Regions from separate parts of the Rhizobium leguminosarum genome, predicted to be linked through region 1. Evidence: riboswitches for the same ligand, from Rfam matches in the RefSeq annotation. Region 1 holds a riboswitch; each other region holds the start of a gene.

Region 1 (9,694 bases):
AGCCAATGGCGCCGAAGGAGACGGCCCAGGGGAAGAGGAAGGCGACTTCGAGGTCGAAGATGATGAAGAGGATCGACACGAGGTAGAAGCGGATGTCGAACTTCATGCGGGCGTCGTCGAAAGCGTTGAAGCCGCATTCGTAAGCCGAGAGCTTTTCCGAATCGGGCGCTTTGAAAGCCACGGCGAACGGCGCAATGAGCAGCGCCAGGCCGATAACGAGCGCAATAGCAATGAAGATAGCGATCGGAATATAAGAACTGAGCAGTTCAGTCATCATGTTCATCCCTGCTTGCCGGTGACGCCAGGCGGCGCATTTGGGCAAATGCCCGGCAAGCGAACGTGCGTTGCAACAAGCCGTGGTTAGCGCAGCCGAGGCCCCGGCGCAAGACTTTTACAGAGGCAATTCGACGCGTGTCGCGCGGACATTATCAAGCAGATGCAACGATGTCGCGACAAATCCGTGCAAGCCGTTTGAACCTGCATGCCTGACCATTGGAAACTGCATAGCTTTCGGAAGAAATGGCGCGAGTGACGGGGCTCGAACCCGCGACCTCCGGCGTGACAGGCCGGCACTCTAACCGACTGAGCTACACCCGCGCATTGATCGGCCATTTTGCGGCCGCGAGGATAAAGAGAACCGGACAAACGACAAATCGCATTTGCGTTTTACAAGACTTGAAATGGCGCGAGTGACGGGGCTCGAACCCGCGACCTCCGGCGTGACAGGCCGGCACTCTAACCAACTGAGCTACACCCGCAATTCATTTCAAGCAGTCCGGATGCCTTCGCACCCTCTCCAAAACGGCTGCCCGTTTCGATGAGCGGCTAACTACGGGGTTCGCCTTTTAGTGTCAAGCAGGTTTGGAGACAAAACCATGACAGTCCGCGAATTGTTTCGGTGGGTCGGGTGCAAGACGAACAAAAGCCGGCACTTCCGTCTTCCGCGGCGATGCTCAGGTGCCGACACAGTGCCTTCGAAACGGACATGCCCGCCGCCCGCCCCTCACTTTTTTACACCCGCGCCGGGCCTGAGCGGCATTGCCAGACACGGGACCACCACCAAAAAAATCAAAAAATCTTCACAAACACTCTTGCGGTTTTGCCGCGATCCGCATAGATCACGGCCACCAACGCGACAGGCCGATCCGGCTTCGTTTGCGATGGGCGATTAGCTCAGTTGGTAGAGCGCCTCGTTTACACCGAGGATGTCGGCGGTTCGAGTCCGTCATCGCCCACCATTTCCAAACATTCCTGCTGCTTGTTCATCAGATTAGGCTTCCGAATTAGCTCGCTAATCCGGCCAGTATCTGCGCAAGGTGTTTTGTCAGGAGACACCTCATGAAAACCGTTGCCATCATCTCTACGCTGCTTCTCGCAGGCGTGGCTGCGCCGCCGTGCATTGCCAGAGAGCCGGCGCAAGAGGTGTTCCTGTCTGCCGGGGACCAGACGATGACGACCTCGGGGGAAACCCCGGCGCGTGAAGCCAGGACCTATCTCCTGAGAATGCCGTCAGATCTGCCGATTAATTTTTCGGTCGATGCGGACAATTCAGCCTGCAGCCTGGAAATCAAGAAAACCAGCCAGCGCGGCGTCTTAAGCACAATCAGCCGATTCCCCGCATCTTTCAAAGACAGCGGTCAAAGCGGCGATGAATATACGTTTTCGTTTTTCCAAAACCGCGTTTCGTTTATGAGCGGCGCCCGATGCGCCTTCTCATTTTCTCTGACACAGATGTGACCATGTGTTTGGGGTGATGGGCATGCCTTGCCGCGCGCATACCCTCCAATTCATGCCTTCGCCAATTCCTTCTCCACCGCCGAAACCAGCCGCGAATCGTCGGCCGTCACATCGGGCGCGAATCGGGCGACGACTTTGCCGTCGCGGCCGATCAGGAATTTTTCGAAATTCCAGAGGATATCGTCCTCATCGCCGCCTGTCATGCCATGGGATTTCAGGCGTTCGCGCATTGGTCCGTCACCCGTCGTCGCGACACCCGACTTGGTCAGCTGCCGGTAAAGCGGGTGCTGGGCCTCGCCCTTGACCGAGATCTTCGAGAAGATCGGGAAGGTGACGTCGTAGGTGCTGGTGCAGAAATCGAGGATCTCGGCGTCGGTGCCGGGCTCCTGGCCCTTGAAGTCGTTTGCGGGAAAGGCGGCGATGACGAAGCCGCGCTCGCGCTTTTCCCCATAGAGCTTTTCCAGCCCGTCATACTGCGGGGTTAGCCCGCATTTCGAGGCGACGTTAACGATCAGAATCACCCTGCCCTTGTATTCGTTGAGCGTCATTTGACGACCATCCACAGTCTTGACCGGGATATCCAGCACATTGCCCGTCACGGGAACCTCCAATTTCAGCAATCTGTCCTTCGCTCAACTTAGCGATATCGCAGCCGTTGTCATCAGCGACGGGATCAACTCGGCGTCACTCCGGCTGCCAGCCCGGCCTTGCGGCCGGCGCCGGCTCTATGGGCAGAGATATCAGGCTGGCGAAGTTTCCCTGACGTCGTCGAGCAGGAAGTGCACGACGAGATAATCCGTCTTGTAATGGCGGCCACTGTCCGACACGGAATCGACGCTACCGCCGTCCTTCGGATGCCAGGGATGATAGTGGGGGTTGGTGGTGATCAGCGTAATGGCCTTGCCATCTCTTTCGCCAAGCCGGAAGCGCATCTCGGCGAGCGGCCAGATCCGCTCGTAATCCTGCATGGTGATTCGCGCCTTCAGCGCCTTGCGCTGCAGCGGCGCTTCGCCGGCCTCGGCTGGTGTTTCCAACACCACCTCCTCAGCTCCGCTGATGATGGCGTTGAATTCTTCAGGCCACATGCGTCTCATGAAATCGCTCCTCCCGAGGCTTTTTCGTCAGTTCACAGATGGAACTTAGCGGTTTGTTCGAAAGAAGCAAATTCCTGTCATGCGGTTGTCATCGGTGCCGGCTGCTCCTACCTTCCCGTCAAACCGCATCAGGGCCGTCAGTCGCCCGCAATCCCGAGATCAAGATGAAGACACGTGAAGAAAGGCAGGCGCTCCGGGCGAGCATGCCGCGCACCCCGCTCAGCGCCCATCATATGGAAAACGCCCGGCTGCTGCCGGATCGCGGCGAGCTGCTCTACCGGATTCCGAACGGCGGCATCGGCGTCGAGGTGGGAGCGGCCTTTGGCGAATATACGGCGGAGATCCTGGAAAAGAACCGACCGGCACAGCTCTACCTCATCGATCCCTGGTCGATGGATCGCTACAGTTCCGGGCTCGACTCGATCCACACGAATTTCGCGGCCGAGATCGAGGCCGGCCGGCTGCACCTGATGCAGGGCACATCGCTCGAGAAGCTTGCCGAATTCGAGGACGATTTCCTCGACTGGGCCTATATCGATACCGATCATTCCTTCGAGCTCACCTGGCAGGAACTCCTGCTCTGCGAAAAAAAGGTGAAGCGGACGGGGCGTATTGCCGGGCATGATTTCTGCACCGGCAATACGGTCAAGCCGATCGTCTACGGCGTCGTCGAGGCGGTTACCAAATTCTGCAAGGATTACGGCTGGCAATTCGAGTTCCTGACGGTCGAATCACACGCGCATTTTTCCTATTGCCTAAAGCGGCTCTGATCAGTCTAAAGCGCGGCGCGATCTTTCAGATTCGCTTCACACGCTTTAGGTCTTTGGTCTTGCGCATGTCTTCACCGCAAAACCGCTGCACACTTTTGCGTGACATGCTTTACGCCTGGCCGGAATATTGCTCGTCGCTGACCTTTTCCATCCAGTCGACGTGATTGCCGTCCAGCGCCTCATGAATGGCGATGTGCGTCATCGCCGTATCCGGGGCAGCACCGTGCCAATGTTTTTCGCCCGGCGCGAACCAGACGGTATCGCCGGCACGGATCTCGCGGATGTCCCCACCCCAACTCTGAGCGAGGCCCTTGCCTGATGTCACGATCAGCGTCTGGCCGAGCGGATGCGTATGCCAGGCCGTGCGGGCGCCGGGTTCGAAGGTGACGGAGACCGCCCTCACCCGTGCCGGCGCCGGCGTTTCCATCAGCGGATCCTGGCGAACGGTGCCGGTGAAATAGTCGGCCGGTGGCTTCGTCGAGGAGCGAGAGCCGACGGGTTTGATCTCCATGATCTTTCCTTTTCCATTGATTGCGGTTGAAGCCCTATATCGCGACGATATTTCATCGAGGCGACCAATCAAAGCTGGATCGGCAATTGCTGCGGACTCACCCGACTGATAATTCCAACACCTTTCACCTACGGAGGATTTTTCATGAAACACCATGCTTTTGGCCGCATGCCCTTCACCGTCACCAATGTCGGCTTCGGCGCATGGCAGATCGGCGGCTCCTGGGGTGATGTCAGCGAGGCCGACGGGCGCGCGGCGCTGAATGCCGCGCTCGATGCCGGCATGACATTCATCGATACGGCCGATGTCTATGGCGATGGCCGCTCTGAAAAAATCATTGCCGACGTGCTGAAGACGCGCGGTGGCGAACGCCCGATGGTCGCCACCAAGGCGGGCCGCCGCCTCAACCCGCATGTCGCCGAAGGCTACACCAAGGCTAATCTTGAAGGCTTCATCGACCGCAGCCTGGCGAATCTTGCCGTCGACAGCCTCGACCTCGTGCAGCTCCACTGCCCGCCGCGCGAAGTGCTTTACCAGCCTGAGGTCTTCGAGGGCCTGAACGCGCTGCAGAAGGCCGGCAAGATCAAGGGTTACGGTGTCAGCGTCGAAAAGGTCGAAGACGGGCTGAAGGCGATCGAATATCCCGGCGTCGTCAGCATCCAGATCATCTACAACATCTTCCGCCAGCGCCCCGACCACCTCTTCTTCCAGGAAGCGCGCCGCAGGAATGTGGCGATCATCGCCCGTGTGCCGCTCGCCAGCGGTCTTCTCTCCGGCAAGATCACCCGGGACACACATTTTGCCAGCGACGACCACCGCAATTTCAACCGCAACGGCGAGGCCTTCGATGTCGGCGAGACCTTTGCCGGCGTTCCCTTCGAGGTCGGCCTGCAGGCGGTGGAAGAGGTGCGCAAGCTGGTGCCCGAGGGCACGACCATGGCTGCCTTCGCGCTCCGCTGGATTCTGATGAGCGACGCTGTCACCGTCGTCATCCCCGGCGCCCGCAATGCCGAGCAGGCCAGGGCCAACGCGGCTGCCGCCGACCTTGCGCCGCTGTCAGCCGATGTCATGGCGGCAACGCGCGAGATCTATGAGCGGCTGATCGCGCCGCATGTGCACCAGCGCTGGTAGGCTATCGATATTCCAAAATGCAAATGGCCGAAAGGCAAAATGGCCGGGTTTTCGCCCGGCCATTTTTCTGTCGTGTAACTATCAGAAGCTCAGTTCGTGGCGGTCAGGTCGACCGGGAAGAACAGGGTCTCGCCGGAGGAGTCGCTGACGCCGTCATTGTCGGTGACCGCGTAGGGCTTGCCCGACGCGTCGAAAGTGAAGCCTTCGAGCTTGTCCAGCACATAGCCGTTGGTGGCAGACTTCAGCTCACCGAGGAAGTCATGGGCTTCGGTCTTCTTGACGACCGGCAACTCGCCGCCGAGCTTGGCGGGCTTCAGCTCCGATATCGCCACCTTGTAGAGCTTCTTCAGCCTGGCGGCATCGCCGACGAGATTGTCGCGCTCGATGATGTAAACGCTGTCGCCCTGAGCCGAGATTTCCGACAGGCCGACCCAGCCGCTTTCCGTCTTGTCGAGCGGATAGCGAACGGCACCCCATTCCTTCTTCTTCGGATTGTAGGAGACGAGCTTGACGAAGCCCTTCTCGTCGTCGCTCCACTCACGCTGGACCGCCATCCAGAGCGTGATGTCGTCGCCGGTACCGACAATGGTCACGCCTTCGAAGCCGTAGCGGATTTCGTTGGCGACGAGCTCCTTCGGCAGGGCGATCTCGGCCCTGATGTCGCCCTTGGCATTGACGTTGTAGAGGGCGTGCGGGACGAGACGCTCGCTGTAGCCTTCCGAGGCGAGCCAGAAGGAGCCATCGGCGGCAGCCGCGATGCCTTCGATGTCGAGCTTCTGGGCCGGGGCGCCGTCACGCTTGACGACGAGGGCGTCGATGATGACGGCCGGCTTCTTGCTGGCATCGATCGAGTAGATCGTCGGCTGCGAGCCCAGAACGCTGTCACTGACGGCGTAGAGCATGCCCGGTTTGCCCGGAACGGCGGCGAGACCCGAAAGGGCTGCAAAGCCGATCGGATTGCCGTCCTTCTCGGCGGAAACGATCTGCGGATAGGCCTTCTCGCCTTCCGAGCGCTCGTAGATCATCACATGCGAACGCGTGCCGCCATCCTTGCCGAGATCGACCTCGTTGGCGGTCGCAAAGAGATTGCGGGCGGGAATGGCGATCGCGCCTTCCGGCGAAATGCCTGATGGCAGCAGCTGGACGAGTTCGGGATCGGCGCCGGTATCCTTATAGACGCCGACGACCGAGGCACGTTCGGCGAGCAGGAAGAAATAATTGATGTCGCCGAACTTGGCGGCTTCGAGGCCTTCGGGCTCGACACCCTTCGATCCCGAGCGGCTTTCCGGATAGTGGCCGATATGGGCGACGGCGCGTTCGAAGGAAGCGCCCGATTCGTAGAGAAGCTTGCCCGTCTTGTCGAAGATGGTGAAGCCGCGTGAGCCGCCCTGGTAGTCGCCTTCATTGGCGACGACGAGGCGGTTGTCGTCCAGCCACTTCACGGCGTCGGGCTCGCGCAGCACGCCTTTGGCTTCGCCTGAGAATTTCAGGGCGCCGTCACGCTTGGTGTCGATACCGGAGAGATCGACGCTGCCGGCGGAGAAATGCGTCTTCACTTCAGCCGTGTTGGCGTCGATGATGACGATCTCGTTGTTTTCCTGCAGCGTCAGGGCAATCTCATTCAGGCTGTTGAAGGCGACGAATTCCGGCTCCGGATCCTCCGGGGCGACGCCGGTAAGCCCGGTCAGCGCCACGTGCTTGATGGTGCCGCAATCGACGGTGCCGTTCTTGACCTGGAAGACGACGAGATCGCCGGCCGGCATCTGCGGGATCTTGCCGTCATTGACGTCTTCGTCGCGCTCGTTTTCGATCGCTATGGCGCCGAGCGTCTTGTCCTTGTTGAGGGCGATCGAATCCGGCTGACCGCCGAGATCGCACGTGCTTTCGATCTTCTTGCTCGCCACGTCGACGATCGCCAGACGGCCCGAGGGCTTCGCCTTGCTTTCGGAGGTGTTGACGGCAACGAACGCCTTGCCGGCGCTCGAGGTGACCGAAGTCGGCTCGCCGTCCATCATCAGCGCGCCGCCGGCCTTGGGGCCCTTGGCATCGGTAATGTCGATAAAGCCGATCGCGCCGAGCGGGCTGTCGCTATAGATCAGCGTGTTGCCGTCGTCGGTCGCGGTGATGATCTCGGCGGAGCTCACCGACAGCTTGTCCTTGTCGACCGGCAGGTTCTCTGCGACCGGGAAGGAAGCGATGCGGTTGAAAACCGGCTCGGCCGCGGCCGGGAAGGCAACGGATGCGAGAAGCACGGCAGCAAGCGCTGCCTTGCGCGATGAAATTGTCATGAAATCCCCCATGTGTCGAACATTCGAAACATGAGTTTTCTGCGGGAGCGGCATGACAGAGGCATGACAGATGCGGCATTTTGCGTCAGATCATGTCAGGCGAGTTTCCGCTCCCGGCGCATCTCGTTGCGCATGATGAACAGAGAAGCGGAGAGAATAAGAGCCGCTCCCAGCCAGAGGTAGCCCGCCGGCGCATAACCGAAGAACAGCCAACCGGCCAGCACGTTCAACGGCAGCTTCAGATCGTCGAACGGCTGGACGTAGGCGGCATCGGCTGCAGCATAGGCGAGCGTCAGGAAATACTGCGCTACGGCAGTCAGCAGCCCCGCCAGCAGCAACAGGGCAAGGGTTGCACCCGTCGCACTGCAAAACCTGCCGCAAGCGCCAGCCCGCCATTTATCGGCGTCAGCAGAACGAGCAGCCAGACGGTGATCGTCTCCGGCCGTTCGATGCCTGTCAGGCTCTTGGTGATCAGCGACGAGCCGCCCCACAGCAGCGCCGAAAGCACAGGCAAGAGAGCCGCCCAGCCAAAACCATCAGACCATGGCTGCAGAATGATCATCGCCCCGGTGAAGCCCGCCGCCGTCGCAGCCCAGCGGGCCGGGCCGACACGCTCACCCAGAAATAGCCGGGCGCCCAGAATGATGAAGAAGGGCGAGGTCATCACCAGTGCAATCGCCTGCCAGATCGGCACCGTGGCAAGGCCGGCAACCCAAGCCTCGACGCCGAGCGCGGCAAGCGCGACGCGCGCAAGATGGCGCCAGGGATAGTGTGTGCACATCGCTGCAAGGCCGAGCCTCTTCAGGAACGGCAGCGAAAACAGGAAGGCGAAGCCATATTGCCAGAAGGCTGCCGACGCCGAGGGAAAGGCAAGCTTCATCGTCAGCCATTGGGTGACGACGTTGAGAAGCGAAAAGGCAATGCCGGCAAGGACCATCCAAAGTGCGCCGACAACGGCGCGGGACGGCTCGACTGCAAGGGAATTCTGATTCATGTCTTTCATCCGTGACCAGGGACCAACATAAATCAGGACGCATGAGGCACGGACACGAACGACATGGCGGATCCCCACCCTCGCACGACCGACGCTCATTCTCTTCCATCCGGACTTTAACCGTCGGCTCCGGAATCGCACCGGATCTGCTGACCCCTCCCCCGCTTGGACACGGGGAAAGGCGCTCGCGGGCTCGAGCCGAAACCCTTACCGCCGGTGGGGAGTTTCACCCCGCCCTGAGAACAGAAACGTCGTAGATCAAAGCCCGCGCGGCGGCAAGTGCTCCTAGATCCAGATGATTTTAGGCCGGATCGGCCTAAAATCTGAATCCGAATCTAAATCAAAAAGTAGAGCATGATGTCGTCCGAAAACCGCTCACACTTTTCGGCATCATGCTCTAAAGCAAAAGGGGTTCGGCAAAGCCGAACCCCTCTCAAATCCTGCACAGCTGGTCTCGTTTCCGGCTGGTGGATAATCTCAGATCAGCCGTTGACGGCGTCCTTCAGGCCCTTGCCGGGCGTGAATTTCGGAACGTTGCGAGCCGGAATGTCGACTTCAGCGCCCGTCGACGGGTTACGGCCCTTCGATGCGGCACGATGAGAAACGGTGAAGCTGCCGAAACCCGCGAGGCGGATGTCGCCCTTGTTCTTGAGTTCAGCCTGGACAACGTCAAAAACCGCGTCAACAGCGGAAGCCGCGTCAGACTTCGTCAGTCCTGCCTTTTCGGCTACTGCGGACACGAGTTCATTCTTGTTCATGTTTCCACCCCTTTCTAAATGGTATGAAACGACTCAAAAGTAAGCTAGGCGCAGAATAGGTTTCATCAGGCCCGCCGAAAACCCAAAAGCCCTGCAAATCAAGGAAAAGCAAGCGTCTACATGACGTTTTCACAAAAAAGGCTGGCGTTTCCGCCAGCCTTTTTGCGTGTTTTGGGCCAATTGGGCATAAATGTGGCAAAGGCCACTCAATGCGCTATGGTTGCGCCTGTCTCATCGAGGCCTTCGACCGTTGCGATGACCGGCGTTTCCACCGTGCCGTCCCATTCGATCGGCTCCGGCCGCCGGATCAACGCATGCTTGATCACCTCGCCCATGCGGGATACCGGGATGATCTCCATGTTGTTCTTCACGTTATCAGGAATCTCCGCCAGGTCCTTGGCGTTTTCCTCC
Region 2 (9,694 bases), 1.5 Mb from region 1:
CTTTTGCGGAGCTACAGGGCGGACGAATGGAGCACCTGGTTCGCGGCAGCGAACGTTCCTCCGGCGGCGCAAATAAACGCCGGTATCGTCTTCGACTCTTCCCTGGCGATGATGGAGGCGGCCCTGCAAGGACTGGGGGTCGCTCTGGCACCGCCGTCGATGTTTTCCAGACATCTATCCTCGGGGGCTATCAGACAACCTTTTCCCACGACCATATCGCTGGGGAGTTATTGGCTAACCCGACTTCAATCAAGACCGCCAACAGCGGCCATGCTCGCATTTTCCGATTGGATAACGTCGCAGATGTCTTCCGCATCGCAATGAGCTTCCGGCGAGCCGGAGGCCGAGATCATCCCAACCGGCGTCAGCCTCGTGGCGCTCTCCTCTCGTCATGCCTCCACCGCTGCAGCTTTGCTTACGCCACGCAGATGCCCGGCACGGCGACCTTCTGGAAGAGATGCGGTGAGGCGACCGCCGAGGATGGATAGGCCGAGAGCTTCGCCCGAAACTCCGGATGCGAGAATGCCGCCCGGAAGTCGGCGGTCGATTCCCAGACGGCATAATTGAGATAAGCAGGACTTTCGCCGATGGCGCGGTGCATCTGGGTCGAGATGAAGCCCGGCTGCCGTTTCATGAAGGCGGCATCGGCCCGCCAGGCATCAAGGAAGGCCTGCTCGTCGGCCTTGTCGAGCGTGAAGAGGTTGATGAGGATGATCGCGGAGGCATCGATCGCGATTTGGCGATCGATCGGGAAGGCAGGGTCCATCGGGCGCATGAGCGACATGGTCGACTCCATCTGATTTGGTTACATGATGTCAATCTGGTGATACGGATACATATCCAGTTTGACACTATGATGTCAATATAGCTATATGGTGACAAATGGACGAACTTCAACGAACCCCGGCCGGAACAGCTTTGACCGACCTCATTCTGGATCTCTTCCGGCTCAACAACCGGATGATCAACGCCGGCGATAAGCTTGTCGACGGGCTCGGCCTGACCAGCGCCCGCTGGCATGTCCTCGGCACCGTCGTCACAGCAGGCCGGCCACAGCCGGTTGCGTGGTTGGCGCGCGACATGGGGGCCAATCGCCAGAACGTCCAGCGCATCGTCAACGATCTGGAGAAGGAAGGGCTTCTGGCGTTCCAGCCCAACCCGCACCACCGACGGGCACAGCTCGTCTTGCTGACGGACAAGGGAAAACAGGCATACGAAACCGCCATGCGTCTGCAGGCCCCCTGGGTCGACGGGCTCTCGGAAGGGCTTCAGGTCGAGGATCTCAAAATCACGCATGCCGTCATGAAGGCGTTGCGCAGCAAACTGGAAGGACATGGAGATGTTGAAGAGCAGGCCTGATCGCCATGGCGCAATAGCGGTTTCGATCCACTGGTTGAGTGCGATTCTGATCCTGGCGCTGCTCGGCTCCGGCTTCCGGGCCGCCAACGCCATGGATGCCGCGACCAAGGCAGGGCTGCTGCGCTTCCACATTCCGGCATAATTCCTTAAACAGGAGACGCAGATCGGCGAACCTACAAAGGAGCTGGCTACTGCCAAACCCAATTCGATGATCAACACTCACCAGGACCGGCTCGATGGTATGGTGGCCGCTGCACGCGGCAAAGACACGCGATGAAGTCCCGGCGCGGCACGTGCGGTACCCGCCGGGATGTTTCTCTCGAATGATGTCGCCGTCTGGTCGCCGCCCTTGCCCTATAAGGGCAGCTGCTTACCGGCCTGTTCGCTGACCATGTATTCGGCGTACCAGTCCGGCCAGTTCTCGTCGTGTTTGCCGCCGTTCCGTTTCTCGTGTTCGCCGTGCGCGGTCGCCGCACGGCGCATGGCTGACGCGAGATCGGTTGAGTTGGTGAATGTCGTCCCGTCGGTATCGATGCGTCCCGGCAGGCGCGTGGTGACTTCCTGGAACAGCCAGCCGTTGCCGTCGGGATCCTTGAAGGAGGCAAAGGAGCGGTAGCTGCGGTGATCGGGATCGCGGCCGGCAATGCGGAGCCGCCCGAACAGATAGGGTTCGTCCTTGCCGGCATAAACGCCGGCCGCGTCGTGGAACACTTCGCTCACCTCGACGCCGCGGGCGATGAGATCGCGGCGGGCGGCCTCGATGTCGGAGACGATAAGATAGAGCCCCTGGGCTGAGCCGGGGGCTGCGGCGGTGACGTTCTTGCCGAAGATGATCGCGCAGCCGGAGCCGGGCGGCGTAAACTGGATCACCCGAAAGTCGGCATCATTGGCGAAGTCGGCGTCGAGCCGCCAGCCCAAGCCGTCGTAAAAACGTTTGGCGCGGTCGACGTCGGAAACGGGGATGACGACCACCTCGAGCTTGGTGTCGACGGGCTGTGTTCTCGGGGTCTCAATGGGGGATTCGCTGCGCAGTGCATTGCTCATCTTAAGCTCCTTGGGTTCTGGATGTCTTGAGAATTGCGGACACGTGACGGGCCAAGTTGACCACGGCGCGGTGGGGTCGTCGAATCAATTATTCTGTCTGATTTGGCCGGTATTGGCGGATTCCGCTGCGACACACGGCGCGTCGCTCTCGATTCGTGCGGTTGGTGCGGTCATGTCGATCCGATGAGGCGGCGGGGTCGGTTCCCCGCCACCTTCGTCTGTCGTCCTGCGGCTCGTCGAGCCGGGGTGCAGGAAGTCCCTACGCAGCGAGAGCGGCGCGGGTTTTGCCAATCGTCAGAGCCGCCTTTGCTGCCTCGCGCCCTTTCTCGACGAAATGTGCTCGGTAGATCTGTTTGTGGTGCACGGTTTCCTGATACTGATGCGGCGTCAGCGAAACCGACAGCACCGGCACACCGGTATCCATGCCGGCGCGCATCAGCCCATCGACGACGGCCTGGGCGACGAATTCGTGGCGGTAGATTCCGCCGTCGACGACGAAGGCGGCGGCAACGACAGCGGCATAGCGTCCGGTTGCCGCAAGATCGCGCGACAGCAGCGGCATCTCGAATGCGCCGGGAACATCGAACACATCGATCTGCTCGGGCGGAATAAGCTGATGGAAGCCATCTAGGGCGCGGTCGACGATATCGGCGTGCCAGCTGGCTTTGACGAAGGCATAGCGGGTGGGTGTCATGGTAATCTCCTTTGGCGAACAGACACATCACCCAAGGCGATCACGAACGTCCCCGACAGCCGCAAGGGCGGCAGGAACGCACGTTCTCTTTCATCCGGACTATGACCGTCGGCTCAGGCATCTCACCTGATCTGCTGACCCTTCCTGAGAAGGCGCTCGCGGGCTCGCAATCTAAATTGCATACCGCCGGTAGGGACTTGCACCCCGCCCTGAGAACGGCGCGAACAATAGGGGGAAGGTGACGGGCTGGCAATAGGCCGAAATGCTTCGCGACTAATGCTGGATCAGCGCTCCCGACGCGGCGATTTCGCTTGTTGGTCGATCGCGACGGGCAAGCCCTCTTGCGGAGGATGGGCTTGCGCCTACATGCTGTGCGTGAGGACATTCACGTCAGAATAGCGGCAAGACAGGCTGCGCCGTCTCCACCGGAGACGGGCAGGGCCATGGAAACCATGGGAGAGAGAGATGCAAGACCCCTTTGTCGTCCACCGCGAGGCGCATATCGCGGCGCCGCCGGCTGCGGTGTTCGCGTTGATGACCGACCCGGAAAAGATCCTGCGCTGGATGGGAACGGAAGCGCAGGTCGAGCCGCAGCCCGGCGGGCTCTATCTCGTCAACGTTACCGGCGCGCGCTTTGCGCGCGGCTCGTTTCGCGAGGTGGTGCCGGTTCATCGCCTTGCCTACAGCTTCGGCTGGGACGGCAGCGAGGTGGTGCCGCCGGGGTCGAGCCTAGTCGAGATCGACCTGATCGAGCAGGGGGGCGGAACGCTGCTGCGGCTCACCCATAGCGGTCTGCCGAGCGCCGAGCAATGCGCCGGCCATGCGGAAGGCTGGGCACATTATCTCGGACGGCTGACCGAGGTCGCCGCCGGGGGTGATCCGGGTCCCGATCCTTTTTACGGCAGGACATGAACAATTTTTGCGGGCGGCGGGGCGGTTCTGAAGCGCTTGCCGTTGCGACAACAGCGGTCGGCGAGCGCTCTGACCAGCCGTGCGGAAGCGCTTCTTTTTCTCCCGCAAACATGAACGCGCAGTTCATCTCCAGTTCAATTTGGCGGTCATAAGGTGTGGACGGCTGGATTGAAATGGAGTTCTCGATGAAGGCACTTTCTATCGCGGCTGCCTTGCTCGCTGGCAGCCTCTCGTTCGGCACAGCGCAGGCGATGCCGATGGGGACAATCAATGTCCAGAGCAATGTCACAAAGGTCGACTACGCCTGCGGTCGCGGCTGGCATCTGACGCGCTGGGGCGAATGCCGGCGAAACTGGCGCCGCCCACCGCCGGTAGCTTTCTACGGTGGTCCGCCCCGCTGGGGCTGGGAGCGGCGTCACCGGGATTGGGATGGCCCGCGCTGGCGCCATGAGCGGCGCTGGGATCGCGACCGCCGTTGGCGGGATTATGATTAAGGGTCTTGCTTAGTTGGAGATGGACGAAGGCCGGGGCGATTTTCGCCCGGCCTTTTCTGATGAGACAGCTTCACGACGCTGACCGGCAGCGTCCTCCCGATTTGTCCGATACAGTCAGATCCTGCTGACGAGCCAGTACTTGTCGTCGATCAGCTCCTCGAGCTCGACCGGGTCCTTGACGCCGAATTCGAACCATTCGACGAGTTCCTTCGCCTTGCGGCTGCTCTCCTCCGCCGTCAGCTCGACCTGATGTCTTTCGCACCATCGCCGAAGGATCGACGTCAGCAGCGTCATGTCATTCCCATCCAGCGGATCTTTCGGCCAGAATATCGTGCCCATCGCACCCCTCAATCACACGATGACGAACGACCCTATAATGGAATCAAAGTCGCGCAAGTTTAAAGTGTTTATTTTTTGTTTTCCACCACGCCGAATGTTTTCGACAGCCGATGCGGACGGCCTTTGCGGGCGACAGGCCGAGTTGCTGGAAACGTCCCCACGATCACCCGGGGGATGTCCTTGCGGACGTCCACGTGGGCGTGCGATGTTAAGCGATGGATCTGCCGTCTCCCCTTGCCTGGCTGGTTGATGAGGCCGGAGCCTCGCCTGGTCCCGAACGGTTTCTGGCCGAGCTCGGGCGCCGGCTGCTGGCCGACGGACTGCCGCTTTCCGGCGGCACGCTGACGCTTTCGGTGCCGCATCCGATCATTGCGCGGCGCACCTGGTTGTGGCGGGCCGAGACCGGTGCTGTCATCGAGGCGCTGGCCTTTGCCGCGGCTCCGCAGAGCGAGGCCGGGCGCGACTGGCTGACCGGGCTTGGGCCGGTATGGGAGGAGCGAATAGGGCCTTCGCAGGATAGTCCCATGCTCGGCTGGGCGGGTATCGACAACCGGGCAGGGGCGGGCGCATTCGCTCCGGCCGACGCCGACAGGCTGCGCGAGGTTGCGCGTTTTGCCGCCGCACCGCTCGCAGCACTCGCGGCGCGGGAGGCGCGGGCAGCTCTGCTCGAAGCCTATCTCGGCCGGCGTAGTGCCGCCCGGGTGCAGGCCGGCGAGCTTGCCCGCGGCAACGGCGAAACCATCCGTGCCGCTCTTCTCTGCGCCGATCTGCGCGATTTCACCGCGCTTTCGGAGGTGACGGAGCCGCATGCGATGATTGCGACGCTTGACGCATGGTTCGACCGCGTCGCAGGCGCGGTGCACGCCTTCGGCGGCGAGGTGCTGAAATTCATGGGCGACGGCGTGCTGGCGATCTTTCCGGTCATGGGCGCTTCCGACGACGCAGGAAGGGTGTGCCACGGAGACCGGGAAGCCTGCGAGGCAGCACTCAGGGCGGTTGCTGCCAGCCGTGCCGGCATGGCCCATCTCGACCAGATACGCCTGGCGCAGGGGCTGGCGCCGCTGCCCTTCGGCGCGGCGCTGCATTTCGGGGAGATCCTGTGGGGCAATATCGGCGCAGCCGACCGGCTGGACTTTACCGCCATCGGCCCCGCCGTCAATCTGGTCAGCCGGCTGGAAGGGCTCTGCAAGCCGCTCGGCCGAAGCGTGCTGATCTCGGGCGCGGTGGCAGCGAATACGGCGACGGCGCTGACGCCGCTCGGAGAGCATACCTTGCGCGGCATTGCCCAGCCTTGCGCGGTCTTCACCCTGCCGGAGAGTTGAGCCGCAAGGCAGGCCAGGTGCCGGATACGGGGCGTGTCCTCCCGGCTGCCACTTTTGTCCAACCCCGAAATCCTGCAAGAGAATCATGATTGTTAAACTCCGCTTTTTTGGCTAAAGCCTGTCCGCACATTGGACGGAGGTTTCACACATGGCTCTATACGCACGCACATTTTTCTCTGCTCTGGGTCTGGCTGCAATGCTGATGGGAGCGGCCGCTCAGGCCGAAGAGGGCAAGAAAGTCTCGATCATTGACGACCGCGGCGTCACCGTCGAAGTCCCGGCGCAGCCGAAGCGCATTGCCTCGATTTCCTATTTCGCCGATGACGTCGCGCTGGCGCTCGGCATCAAGCCCGTTGCGAGCACCTATATGACGGCGGGCCGCGAACCCGATTTCCTGCTTGGCCTGACCTCCGGGATGAAGCAGATCGGCCAGCGTGCCAAGCCCAATCTGGAACTTCTTTCCGAAGCCAAGCCGGACCTGATCATCGCGATCCGCCGCTATACCGTCGGCAACGCGGCGCAGCTGCAGAACATCGCCCCCTATGTCGCTTACAATATGGAACTGCTCGAAGAGAGCTACAGCGAAACCGCCGCGCTTTCGAAGCTGCTCGGCAAGCCCGAACGCGGCGAGCAGCTGAATGCCGATTTCCGCAAGCATCTTGCAGAATACGCAGCCAAGGCGCCGAAGGATGTTCATCCCCGCTTCCTGATCATGTGGGGCGGCGCAACACCTTTCGCCTTCCACACGGAAAATACCTCGGCTTCGATCGTCGCCGCAATCGGCGGTGACAATATTCCGGGGCCGAAGAGCCCAGGTGGTGAATTCGGCATCGATCTCAGCCTCGAAACCATGCTGGAGAAGGACCCCGAGGTCATCTTCATCTATGATTCCGGCCCGGATCGTCCGCATGAGAGCAATCCGATCTGGTCGCAGCTGTCGGCGGTCAAGAACAACCGGGTCTTCTATGTCGGCGACCAGTGGGTCGAGACCAATGGCCCGATCGCCCGCGAAATCGTCCTGCGCGAGGCCGCACATTATCTCTATCCCGACACGTTCCCGGCCATTGATGTCAAAGCGGAGGCCGCCAAGCTGATCCCCGCCGAACTGCAGAACTAAGCAGCGGAAAAGACTTGCGATGAGCTCGCGGCAATCGTCTCTGGCCATTGGGCTCATCGTCATGGCCTCCATGCTGGCGGTGATGCTCGGATTGCTGGTCGGCGCAAAGCCGATTTCGATCGAGACGGCGTTCCGCGTGCTCCTCGCACCCGACGGGAAGATCGAATCCATCCTGGTCTGGACGCTGCGCCTGCCGCGCAGCCTGACGGCCGTTGCCGGCGGGGCGGGGCTTGCCGTTTCCGGCTATGTGCTGCAGACGCTCACGCGCAATCCGCTGGCCGATCCCGGCATCACCGGGGTGACATCGGGGGCGGTTGCGCCGATCGTTTGCTGTTTCGTGTTCGTGCCCTGGCTGTCGCCCATCTATTATCCCTTCATCGGCCTTGCCGGCGGGCTCGCGGCTGCCTCGGTAACATTCTGGGTGTCGCGCGGCGGGCAGGGGCGGCCCTTGCAGCTCGCGCTCGGCGGCGTCAGCATCTCCCTCTTTCTCGGCGCGATCACCACCTATGTGCTGCTGCTGACCGGCCCCCAATCGGCATCGCTGCTCTTTTGGCTGGCCGGCGGCTTCCAGGGGCGCACCTGGTCACATCTCGCCTACATGCTGCCCTGGACAATCACTGGTGTCGTCGGGGCGCTCGCTCTCCGGCGCGTGATCGGCATGTTCATGCTGAGCGATCATGCGGCGGCCGGCATGGGGCTTCAGCTCGGCCTATGGAAACCTCTCATCCTCATTCTCGCAGTCATCCCGGTGGCAGGTGTCGCACCGGTCGCCGGGCCGGTCGCTTTCGTCGGCCTTGCCGCTCCCCATGTCGCGCGGCTGCTCAAGCCGCAGGGCACGGGATGGGAGATCGGATTATCCGCCGCCCTCGGCGCGCTGATCGTCACAGTCGCCGACGTTATCGCCCGCAGCGTCGCCATTCCGCGCGAGCTGCCAGTCGGCATCATTACCGCGCTGCTCGGCGGTCCCGTCTTCATTTACCTCATCCAGCGCGGGCAGCTCAACCTTGCAGGTGAGACGCGATGAGCGCTTCGGTATCGACAAGGGGCGGTTCCGCAGCCGTGTGGATGGTTGCCGCGCTTGCCGCATTGGCGGTCCTGTCGCTTGCCGCTGCGATCTTCCTCGGCGTCGCCGACATTCCGATCGCTGATGTCGTTGCCGTGCTGACTGGCAGCGGCTCCTCCGAAGCACGTTCGATCATCCTCGATATCCGGCTTCCGCGCATCGTCACCGGCATCCTGGCCGGCATCCATTTTTCGCTGGCGGGATATCTGTTACAGACCATCACCCGCAATCCGCTTGCCGACCCGTCGCTGATGGGTGTGTCGCAAGGGGCGACGCTCTCCGTCACGATCTTCCTGCTGTTCACCGTCTATATCTTCCAGCCCGGCTCGAACACGCTTGCCGAGCTGCCGGTCGCCTGGCTGCCCGCTGCCGGGCTCGCCGGCGGCATGCTCGCCGGCGGCGCCATCTATCTGCTTGCCTTTCGGCTCGGCCTGAGTGCCCTGCGCATCACGCTCTGCGGTGTGGCGGTCGGCGCTGTGCTGCATGCGGTGGCGATCGGCCTCATCGCCGGATGGGGATCGGCCCGCATCGAAATCATTCTCGAATGGCTTTCGGGCAGCCTTTATGCCCGCAGCTGGGATCACGCGCTCTTCCTGCTGCCGTTCACGATCGCCGGACTGGCAATGTTGCCGGTCATTTACCGGCCGCTGATGCTGCTGCAATTCGATGCGCCCGTCGCCCGGTCCTTCGGGCTTGCCTATCGGCGGCAGTTCACGCTCGTGCTGATCGTGTCTTGCGCACTTGCGGCGAGCGCCGTCGGCGCGGTCGGTCCGGTCGTCTTCGTCGGACTCATCGTGCCGCATCTCGCCCGCTTTTTGGCGGGGAGGAATTTCATCCTGTCGCTTGCCCTGACGATCGTGCTCGGCGCCATCATCGTCACGCTCGGCGATCTCGCCGGCCGGCTGCTGGGACAGGCGGAGGAAATCCCGATCGGGGTGGTGACGGCTGTTTTCGGCGTGCCGCTTCTGCTCGCGCTGCTGCGCAAAACCATGTGAGGCCGAAAATGCCATTGTCCTGCTCTGACCTGTCGGTGATGTACGGCCAGCGAAAGGCTCTCACCAGCTTCAGACTTTCGCTTGAAAAGGGCGAGATTCGAGCGCTGATCGGTCCGAACGGCTCGGGCAAGAGCACGGCGCTGCATGCGCTTGCAGGCCTGATCAAACCGGCGGAGGGCAAGGCGTCGCTGGACGGCGTTGCTGTCACCTCGATGTCGCGGCGGATGCTGGCGAGGAGGTTGGCATTCTTGCCGCAACAGCCGGCCGCACCGGACGAGATGACTGTCGCCCAACTCGTCCGGCAGGGCCGCTATCCGCATGTCGGTCTGTTCCGCTCCTATGACAGCGGCGACGA
Region 3 (9,694 bases), 950 kb from region 1:
CGATGGCGCAGATATGGGGATCGCTCGGCGCCAACGGTTCACGATTGGCGGCCTCCAGGCGGCGGGCCTCTATCTTCGGGATCGGTTCGCGTTTGTAACCTTCGATCAGCACGAGATCGCAGGGCGCGAGACGGGCGAGGATCTCCTCGAATTCAGGTTCCGGGGCACCGCGCAGCTCGTGCATGATGGCGTAGCGGGTGCCGGAGACGATGGTGACCTCATGGGCGCCAGCCTGGCGATGGCGGTAGCTGTCGGCCCCGACCTTGTCGATGTCGAAATCATGATGGGCGTGCTTGATCGTCGAGATCTTATAGCCGCGGCGGGTGAATTCCGTCACCAGCCGGACGGCGAGCCCCGTCTTGCCCGAGTTCTTCCAGCCGGCGATGCCGAAGATTTTCGGTGCGGTCATGCGCGGAGGGCCTCCAGCCAGCGTTCCGCCTCGACGAGATCATCAGGCGTGTTGATGTTGAAGAAGGGATCGAGCAGGCTGGCGCGGGTCGGATGCAGCGGGAACGCCACTTCCGTAACGTCATGCCGTAACAGGAAGTCGCGCACGCGGCGCTTCTCGTCGATGGCGATCCAGGCTTCGAGATCGGCGGCCAGCGTCACCGGCCAAAGCCCGAAGACGGGATGGCTGCGGCCCTCGGAGGCGGCAATGGCGATCTGCGACGGGTGCTCGACCGCTGCCGCCAGCCGGGCGACGAGATCGGCCGGGAAGAACGGGCAATCCACCGAGACCGTGACGACGTGGGTGATCGAGGGAAGGCCGGCGGCATAAACCATGGCCGCATGGATGCCGGCCATCGGTCCGGCCTTTCCGGGAAAACGGTCGGGAACGACAGGCACGTCCTCGGCGGCGGTTTCTGCATTGACGGCAACGAGCAAGGTCTGTTGCGAGAGGCGGGTCAGCACATGGCGGAGCAGGCTCTCGGCTCCGAGCATCACGCCCGCCTTGTCGCGGCCCATGCGCTGCGAACGTCCGCCGGCCAGGACGACGCCTGCTATATGAGATTTATCCAAGGAGAATTCAGCCATGATCCTTCCTCAAACCGGCGCGCGCGGCGCGGATTCCTGCGCGATCGGCGATACACGGCGCTTGGCCTCACGATAGAACGTATAGAGGCCGGAGGCGATGACGATCGCAGCCCCCAAGAGCGTCCAGTTGTCAGGCACTTCGGCGAAGAAGATGAAGCCGAGCAGAGAGGAGAAGATCAGGCTGGTATAGCGGAACGGCGCGACGAAGGAGATTTCGCCGGTGCGCATGGCGAGGATGACCGATTGGTAGCCGATGAGCACCAGCACAGAGGCGAGCACGAGATGCCCAAGCGCGTTAGCGCTGACCGGCTGCCAGCCGCCGAGCACCGGGATGAGGAGCGCGCCGAAGAAGGAGGCTGATATGGCGGTGATGACGGTTATCATCAGCGAGGGAATCTCCGGACTGATGCTCCGGGTGGCGAGATCGCGGCCGGCCGTCGTCAGCACCGCGGCGACGCAGAGGAGGGCGGCGGCGGTGAATCCCTCAGGGCCGGGGCGGATGATGATCATCACGCCGATGAGGCCGACGACGATGGCCGACCAGCGCCGCCAACCGACCGGCTCGCCAAAGAAGAGGGCAGCGCCGAAGGTGACGACCAACGGCAGCGATTGCAGGATCGCCGAGGCGTTGGCGATCGGCATCATGCCGAGCGCGGTGATATAGGTGACGGCGGCGAGCGCCTCGCAGATGATCCTGAAGATGATCATCGGCTCCAGCACGATGCGCCAGGAACGCAGCGCGCCCATTCTCCAGGCGATCAGATAGACGAGCAGGCTGGTGAAGAGGCCGCGCAGGAACATGATCTCGCCGGCGTTCATATAGGCGATCACCGATTTGGACAGAGCGTCGCTTGCGGAAAAGCCGGCCATCGCCAAGCTCATATAGATGGCGCCCTCAGTATTGCATGACCGCGGCATGAAGAGATTCCCGTTACCTGTGCGCTCCTTTTAGTCGCGAAGATGCATGAAGGGAATCGGATGAATGTCACACAAAGCATAAATCGATGATGCGGTGCACAATAACGCGGATGTCAACGCAGGCGTGGACACAGGTTTCCGCAAATCCCCGTTTTATAAGATGAATTCCGATATTTCCGACGCCGCAATCAAGGCGTCGATGAGGACGCGCCGTCGAGCTGCCGGTTCGGCCATAGGCGTTTTTCTCGTGCTACGCGGGAAACGGGTGGCTGCATCGTCTGAAGTTTGAGCATCTCGGATATCGCAACAACCCAGGAGAGACCGATATGACACTTCTCAACGACAAGATCGCAATCATCACCGGCGCAAGCTCCGGCATCGGCCGCGCGGCGGCGAAACTCTTTGCGCGGGAAGGCGCCAAGCTTGTGGTCACCGGCCGGCGGCAGGACGCGCTCGATGCCGTCATCACAGAAATCGAGGCGGAGGGCGGACAGGCCGTCGCCATATCAGGCGATGTCAGGGACGAGGCGCTGCAGGCAAGGCTCGTCGAGACGGCAGTCTCGCGCTTCGGCAGGCTCGACATCGCCTTCAACAATGCCGGCATCCTCGGTGAGATGGGGCCGGTCGCCGGGCTGTCGCTGGAGGGCTGGCGCGAGACGATCGAGACCAATCTCACCGCCGCGTTCCTCGGCGCCAAGTACCAGTCGGCGGTGATGGGAAAAGGCGGCGGATCGCTGATCTTCACCTCGACTTTCGTCGGCCACACTGTCGGCATGCCTGGCATGGCCGCCTATGCGGCGAGCAAGGCGGGGTTGATCGGTTTCGTGCAGGTGCTCGCCGCTGAACTCGGAGCGCAGAAGATCCGCGTCAACGCACTGCTTCCCGGCGGCACCGACACACCCGCCAGCATTACCAACGCGCCTGATGCCACGCCGGAGGTGCTCGCCTTCGTCGAGGGATTGCATGCGCTGAAACGCATGGCGCAACCCGAAGAGATCGCCAATGCGGCGCTTTTCCTCGCCTCCGACATGTCGAGCTTCGTGACCGGCACGGCGATGCTGGCGGATGGTGGGGTTTCGATCAGCCGGACATAGGGGCAGGAAATAGGGTGTGCTGTGGTAACCAGCCGTTCGCGTCTGGGACCCAGCCACCCGCCCTCGTCCTTCGAGGCTCCGGCCTGCGGCCTGCGCGCCTCAGGATGAGGGCTAATTGTGGTGCCGTGGGGCTTGGCACGCCCTCTCTCCAGCCTCATCCTGAGAGGCTGTGAATGTTTGGTGGCGGATGCGATTGGATTGTGATTCTGTTGGGTGGTTGATTTGCTTGGGGGATGATGGTGGGCGACGAGCTGTTCGAAGGATTGCCGGTGCATGAGGCGCGGCGAAGTGCTCAGGTGGCGGGCGGTGCGGCGCGCATGCGCGAGCCGGTGCGCGATCAGATCGAGTTGCGTGTGGTGGATATCGACAGCTTGATCGGCCAGGATCACGCGGTGCGCGTCATTTGGAGCTATGTCGAGGGACTGGATCTGAGCGGGCTCGAAGATCGGATCAAGGCGCGTGAGCACAGGCCGGGCCATCCACCGATTTCACCACGGCTTTTGCTGGCGCTGTGGCTCTATGCCAGCAGCGACGGCGTCGGCAGCGCGCGGGCGCTGGAACGGCTGTGCGGGAGCCACGACGTTTATCGCTGGCTGTGCGGCGGTGTCTCGGTGAACTATCACACGCTGGCGGATTTTCGGGTTGGTTGCGCCGATCTGCTCGACCGGCTGCTTTGCGAGCATCTGGCGGCGCTTGCCAATGCCGGGCTCGTCGCTCTCGATAGTCTGGCGCAGGATGGCGTGCGGGTACGGGCGAGCGCGGGCGCCGCCTCGTTCAGCCGCAAGGCGACGCTCGATCGGCATCTTTCGATTGCCGAGGCCGTTGTGGATCAGCTCAAGCAGGAGGTTGATGCGCGTTCGGATGCCAGCAATCGGCGCATCAAGGCGGCCAAGCAACGAGCGGCGCGCGAGCGTGGCGAGCGGGTCAGAGCAGCCCAGGCCGCGCTTGAAGAGATCGAGCACCGGCGCCAGGCACGCGAAGAAAAGCGTGGCAATGGCAAAAAGCCGAAGGAGCCGCGCGCCTCCAGCACGGATGCACAGGCGCGGGTGATGAAGATGGCCGACGGCGGCTTCCGTCCAGGTTATAATGTGCAGGTTGCGAGCGCGGCCGGTGAGCAGCTCGTGGTCGGGCTCGAGGTGACCAATGCCGGTTCCGATCGCGGCCTCATGCGGCCGATGCTGGAGCGGTTGGGCGCGCTGAGCGGCCATCTGCCGCGGCGCTATCTCGCCGATGGCGGCTTTTGCAGCGCTGAAGATATCGAGTGGGCGCACGCCGAAGGGGTTGAGGTCTTTTGTCCGCCCACTCAGTCCAAGCACGGAACCGATCCCTTCTTGCCGCGGCACGGCGACGGTCCGGGTGTGCCAGCCTGGCGGGCTCGCATGGCAAGCGAGATGGGCAAGGCTCAGTACAAACCCCGCTCGATCTGCGAATGCATCCATGCCCGCTGGCGCAACTGGAACCTGCGACAATTGCCGGTGCGCGGCATCGAAAAGGTCCGTGCCGTCGTGCTCTGCTACGCACTCACCAACAATATCTTGCAAGGCCATCGGCTTGCCAACGGCTAAACCAGCCCAATCACCCAGACGCCAACAAGCGACCATCCGAACGCACCTCGCAATCGTCTGACGCTCGATTGCATCGGCCAACCAAGACCGGCCAGAAACGCACCAGATTCAAAAGCTTCACAAGCTCTGAGGTGCCCCGCAGGGGCCTCGAAGGAGGGGGCTGGCGGCTTTGCGCAGATTAAGCGACTTCGCGTATGTCTCTTTCTGCTTGGCGGTCGAGATAGGCGACCAGATCCTCGATAGTGACGAGGGGGAGGTTGTGGCGTTCGGCGAAGAGCGTGAGTTCGGGCAGGCGGGACATGGTTCCGTCGTCATTGGCGACTTCGCAGATGACGCCGGCGGGGATCCTTCCGGCGAGGCGGGCGAGATCGACGGCGGCTTCGGTGTGGCCGGGGCGGCCGAGCACGCCGCGGGGGTTGGCGCGCAACGGGAAGATATGGCCGGGGCGGGCGAATTCGGCTGGCTTTGCGCGATCGTCGACTAGGGCGCGGACGGTGGCGGCGCGGTCGGCAGCCGAGATGCCTGTTGATGTGCCCTTGAGATAATCGACCGAAACCGTGAAGGCGGTTTTGTGCGATTCCGTGTTGTTGGGCACCATCAGCGGAATGTCGAGTGCATCGAGGCGCTCGCCTTCCATGGCGATGCAGACGAGGCCGCGGGCGTGGGTCATCATGAAGGCGATCGTTTCCGGGGTGACGGCATCGGCGGCGACCACGATATCGCCTTCGTTTTCCCGGTTCTGATCATCGACGACGACGACCATCTTGCCGCTGGCAATGGCTGATATGGCATCTTCAATTCTTGCGATAGTCATGCTGTCTGGCCTTTCAAGGGTTATGTCAGCGGGCTGACATGGTCTGCTCGGCTCAATCCGTGAGCGAGCCTTCTTCCCTTGGGCGAACAAACGTCAGCCGACTCCGGGATGGAGTGCGACTGCCCGTGTTGTCCTCTTCCATCCGGACTATACCGTCGGCTCCGGCATCTCACCGGATCTGCTGACCTTCCAGCAATAGTGCTACAGCGTCCTTTGCGCGTCTGAAAGACACGCGGCGCTGTAGTGCCGGAAGCGCTCGCGGGCTCCAGGATTGCTCCTGATACCGCCGGTGGGGAGTTACACCCCGCCCTGAGAACATTTCAAAGATAGGATCAAAAACAGGCAAATGGCAAGGTCACTCGACCTGGCAAAAATGCAAGGTTGCCCTAACGCCGATGGACACACTGTTCACACGGAGGCGACGACGGCGTGGCCTTCCGCGTTTCGTTGGTGGTTTGATTCGTGTCGTTGTCCCCAAACCACTGCGCACTTTTGGGCGACATGCATCAGGACATGATCAGGCCGCCGTCGACATTGATCGTCTGGCCGGTGATATAGGCGGCGTCATCGCTGGCGAGGAAGGTGACCAGGCCGGCGACGTCTTCGCCGGAGCCGGCCCGTTTCATCGGGATGCCTTCGACCCATTCCTTCATCAGTTCGCCGGGGGCGTAGTTGCCGAGCAACTTGCCCCAGGCCTGGTCGTTATAGGCCCACATGTCGGTCTCGATGATGCCGGGGCAGAAGGCGTTGACGGTGATCTTCTCGGTCGCGACTTCCTTGGCCAGGCTCTGGGTGATGCCGACGACGCCCATTTTCGAGGCGGCATAATGCGGCGTGTAGATGAAGCCGTCGCGGGCCTGGCCGGAGGCGGTGTTGATGATGCGGCCGCCGCGCTTGTGTTTGCGCATTCTTGATATCGCCTCCTGGGCGCAGAGGAAGACGCCCTTGGTGTTGACGGCCATGACCTTGTCCCATTCGTTTTCGGTCAGGTCCTCGACGCGGGCGATGGTGATGACGCCGGCATTCTGGATCGAGACGTCGACCGAGCCGAATTCCTTCTCGGCGGCATCGTAGAGGGCGGTGACGCTCGCCTTGTCGGTGACGTCGCCGATGAAGGAGATCGCCTTGCCGCCTTCGGCCCGGATCTGTTCGGCAACGCCGTGAACCAGGTCCTCATTGGCCGAGACGACAAGATTGGCGCCTTCTTTCGCAAAGCGTTTGGCGATCGCCGCTCCGATGCCGCGGCTTCCCCCGGTAATGACGACAGTCTTCTGCTCAAAGCGTTTCATGCTCTTTCCTTACGTCCGTCGACAAACAGCAAATGTGGATGCGACCTACCATGCGATCATTATTGGAGCTCAACTGGTTGTCGTGAATTCAGGCAGTCTTGAGCGCTGATGACGACGCCTGAGCTCTCCGTCCGTTCGATCGGCGTGAAGGGCGGGCAGACGACGATATCGCACGCCGTCATACCCGTTAGTCCCTTCAGCGCCTCGATCTCAGCCAGGGAGGAAGCGAGACCGTGCATTTTCCAGCGGCGGCAATGAGCTTTCTCATCGCATCACCAGCAGCAGAAACCGCCGTCGACGAGAAGATCGACGCCGGTCACGAAACTTGCCGCATTCGACAGCAGGAACACCGCCGGGCCTACCATCTCGTCCACCGCTGCCATGCGCTGCATCGGCGTCTGCTCTTCGAAGAGCTTGGTCTGGTGGACCATCTCCGGACGGGTGTTCATGGGCGTTGCCGTGTATCCGGGGGAGATGGTGTTGACGCGAATGCCGCGGTCGACCCATTCCATCGCCATGGACTTCGACATATGGATCACGCCGGCCTTGGAGGCGTTATAGTGCGCCTGGCTCAGCCCGCGGTTTACGATCACACCCGACATGGAAGCGATGTTGACGATGGAGCCGCGTCCATTCTTCAGCATGGCGCGAGCCTCTGCCTGGCAGGAAAGAAAGACGCCTTTCAGGTTGATATCCATCAACGTCTGATATTGGTCCTCCTCCATCTCTTCCGCCGGGTTTGCGTTAGCGATGCCCGCCGCGTTGACTGCAAGTGTCAATGGGCCGAGATCGGCCTCGGTACGTGCTATTGCATCTCCAAGGGAAGATTTGCTCGTGACATCCGCCGCGATCTGGATCGAGCGGCGGCCGGCGGCGCGAATATGTTCAGCCGTCTTGGCCAGCCCGTCGTCGGTTCGGCGGTCGAGCAGCGCCACGTCGGCGCCGCATTGCGCAAGGCCGATGGCAATGCGCTGCCCAATGCCGCTCCCGGCTCCGGTAACGATGGCAACCTTGCCGCTGAGATCGAAAAGCTTCGGGGCGTTCAGAGTGATGTCGGACACCGCTCTTCCTTTCTGTGTCTGTTTAGATGGTGGCTAGCTCCATGACCGAAACGTCATTTGCCTGGTCACGATTGAGAATCCCCGCCTGTTTGCCCTGCGCAAGCACGAGAATGCGATTGGAGACTCCGAGAACTTCTTCGAGGTCTGAGCTTACGACGATGACCGCCACGCCCTGTTTGGCAAGATTGACGATGATGTCGTAGATGCCCGCTCGGGCGCCGACGTCGATGCCTCTCGTCGGTTCGTCGAGCACGACGACCTTGGGATCGCGCATCAGCCACTTCGCGATCACGACCTTCTGCTGGTTACCGCCGGATAGGTCCGAGGCGTGCTGTTCAGCACGGCCCTTTACGCCGAACTTGGAAACTGCCTTTTCTGCAAACGAACGCTTGATGCGCGGCGTGATCCAACCGCCGCCGAGTTTGTCAAGATTGGCGTAGATAATGTTCTCGCTGATCCGGTGCCCGACGATCAGGCCCTGCTCCTTGCGGTCTTCCGGAACCATCACGATACCCTTGGCGATCGCGTCCGCCGGATCTCGCAGCCTCAGTTCCTCGCCTTCCAGCTTGATCGAACCAGCACTGATTGGATCTGCTCCCGAAATCGCACGCACCAGTTCGGTGCGGCCGGCGCCGACCAATCCGGCGATCCCCAGAATTTCCCCGGCCCGGACCTCGAAGGTAACGTCACGGAACGAGTTGTCCGGCGAGCTCAGCCCGGACACCTGGAGTACCGGACGATCTGTCGGAACCGGCAGGGTAGGGAACAAACGGTCAAGCGGGCGCCCGACCATGCTCTCGACAATCGTTCGCACCGGGGTCGCGCTGTCTGAGAATTCTTGCACCCGCTCCCCGTCACGAAGAACGACGATCCGGTCGGTTATCTGCTTGATCTCTTCCATACGGTGGGAAATGTAGACGATGCCGACGCCTTCTGATCGAAGCTTGCGAACCTGTTCGAAGAGAGCTTCCGTCTCCGCGCCGCCAAGGGCGGCTGTCGGCTCATCGAGGATCAGGAGCTTTGCGTTGAGAGCCAGCGCCTTGGCGATCTCGATAAGTTGCTGATTTGCCGTGGAAAGGCCGGCGACCGTTCGCGTTGCGGGGATGTGAAGGTTCAAGCGAGCGAGCTGGTCCTGGGCCCGGCGAACCATCTGGGCGCGGTCGACGACGCCGTTCTTCATCAGCCAGCGTCCGATGAAGACGTTTTCCGCGATCGACAGCTGCGGCAGAAGCTGCAGTTCCTGATGGATCAGGACAACGCCCTTGTCGATCGCTTCCCTTGGGGTGGCCGGGGCATAAGGCTGCCCCAGCCATGTCATTGATCCTTCGGATGGTGTGCGGGACCCGGCGATGATGCCGGATAGTGTTGACTTGCCCGCTCCGTTTTCACCGAGAAGTGCAACCACTTCGCCCGGATAGACGTCCAAGCTGACATTCTTCAGAACCTGGAGCGGCCCATACCATTTGGATATGCCCCTCAGGGAAAGAACTGGATCAGTCACGGCACACCTCCTCAAGACCTCGACTTCATTATGGATGGTTGGCGATGAAGCCTGCGACGTTTTCCTTGGTTGTCAGCGTGGCATCCATAAGCTGCACCGGGGGTACCTTTTCTCCGGCGACAAGTTTGGCGGCATTTTCGACCGCATCGCGGCCCATCTTCTGCGTCTGCTGTGTCGCCGTTACGTTGAAGACGCCCTTGCTGAGCGCTTCGAGAGCCGCGGTGTCGCCATCGAAGCCGCCAACGACGATCTTCTGCGACGGATTGGCGACCTTGATCGCCTGAGCGGCGCCAAGTGCGAGGCCGTCGGCCTGGGCGAACACGATGGAAACGTCAGGATTTGCCTGCAGCATATTCTGCATGATCTGGAAGCCTTCGTCCTGGCTCCAGATGTTCGAGAACTGTTCGGCGACAACCT

Evidence for each region. A riboswitch is a leader RNA that binds a small molecule or an ion and turns the genes downstream of it on or off. The one in region 1 is predicted to bind FMN.
Region 2: it holds a riboswitch for FMN, as region 1 does, so the genes downstream of both, BA011_RS11570 (6,7-dimethyl-8-ribityllumazine synthase) here and ribN (riboflavin transporter RibN) in region 1, are expected to answer to the same signal.
Region 3: it holds a riboswitch for FMN, as region 1 does, so the genes downstream of both, ribB (3,4-dihydroxy-2-butanone-4-phosphate synthase) here and ribN (riboflavin transporter RibN) in region 1, are expected to answer to the same signal.

Annotation. Positions count from the first base shown of each region.
Region 1 covers NZ_CP016286.1:846,994-856,687, reverse strand. Annotated here, with positions in the region: gene BA011_RS04425 (NADH-quinone oxidoreductase subunit A) at 1-274, opposite strand, end outside; tRNA gene BA011_RS04420 (tRNA-Asp) at 521-597, opposite strand; tRNA gene BA011_RS04415 (tRNA-Asp) at 682-758, opposite strand; tRNA gene BA011_RS04410 (tRNA-Val) at 1,163-1,238, shown strand; gene BA011_RS04405 (hypothetical protein) at 1,339-1,737, shown strand; gene BA011_RS04400 (glutathione peroxidase) at 1,788-2,336, opposite strand; gene BA011_RS04395 (hypothetical protein) at 2,478-2,831, opposite strand; gene BA011_RS04390 (class I SAM-dependent methyltransferase) at 2,996-3,601, shown strand; gene BA011_RS04385 (cupin domain-containing protein) at 3,711-4,112, opposite strand; gene BA011_RS04380 (aldo/keto reductase) at 4,257-5,243, shown strand; gene BA011_RS04375 (esterase-like activity of phytase family protein) at 5,333-7,543, opposite strand; partial or broken gene ribN (riboflavin transporter RibN) at 7,627-8,534, opposite strand; FMN riboswitch at 8,619-8,773, opposite strand; gene hupB (DNA-binding protein HupB) at 9,008-9,283, opposite strand; gene lon (endopeptidase La) at 9,490-9,694, opposite strand, start outside.
Region 2 covers NZ_CP016286.1:2,300,236-2,309,929, reverse strand. Annotated here, with positions in the region: gene BA011_RS11590 (LysR family transcriptional regulator) at 1-324, shown strand, start outside; gene BA011_RS11585 (antibiotic biosynthesis monooxygenase family protein) at 416-784, opposite strand; gene BA011_RS11580 (MarR family winged helix-turn-helix transcriptional regulator) at 883-1,359, shown strand; gene BA011_RS41540 (hypothetical protein) at 1,340-1,501, shown strand; gene BA011_RS11575 (VOC family protein) at 1,714-2,403, opposite strand; gene BA011_RS11570 (6,7-dimethyl-8-ribityllumazine synthase) at 2,663-3,097, opposite strand; FMN riboswitch at 3,176-3,318, opposite strand; gene BA011_RS11565 (SRPBCC family protein) at 3,563-4,009, shown strand; gene BA011_RS11560 (GCG_CRPN prefix-to-repeats domain-containing protein) at 4,195-4,503, shown strand; gene BA011_RS11555 (hypothetical protein) at 4,618-4,842, opposite strand; gene BA011_RS11550 (adenylate/guanylate cyclase domain-containing protein) at 5,058-6,164, shown strand; gene BA011_RS11545 (ABC transporter substrate-binding protein) at 6,313-7,281, shown strand; gene BA011_RS11540 (FecCD family ABC transporter permease) at 7,301-8,305, shown strand; gene BA011_RS11535 (FecCD family ABC transporter permease) at 8,302-9,339, shown strand; gene BA011_RS11530 (ABC transporter ATP-binding protein) at 9,348-9,694, shown strand, end outside.
Region 3 covers NZ_CP016286.1:1,797,347-1,807,040, reverse strand. Annotated here, with positions in the region: gene mobB (molybdopterin-guanine dinucleotide biosynthesis protein B) at 1-409, opposite strand, end outside; gene mobA (molybdenum cofactor guanylyltransferase MobA) at 406-1,035, opposite strand; gene BA011_RS09040 (DMT family transporter) at 1,045-1,953, opposite strand; gene BA011_RS09035 (SDR family oxidoreductase) at 2,280-3,047, shown strand; gene BA011_RS09030 (IS1182 family transposase) at 3,281-4,612, shown strand; gene ribB (3,4-dihydroxy-2-butanone-4-phosphate synthase) at 4,791-5,426, opposite strand; FMN riboswitch at 5,553-5,747, opposite strand; gene BA011_RS09020 (glucose 1-dehydrogenase) at 5,933-6,715, opposite strand; gene BA011_RS09010 (SDR family oxidoreductase) at 6,988-7,776, opposite strand; gene BA011_RS09005 (sugar ABC transporter ATP-binding protein) at 7,799-9,277, opposite strand; gene BA011_RS09000 (sugar ABC transporter substrate-binding protein) at 9,306-9,694, opposite strand, start outside.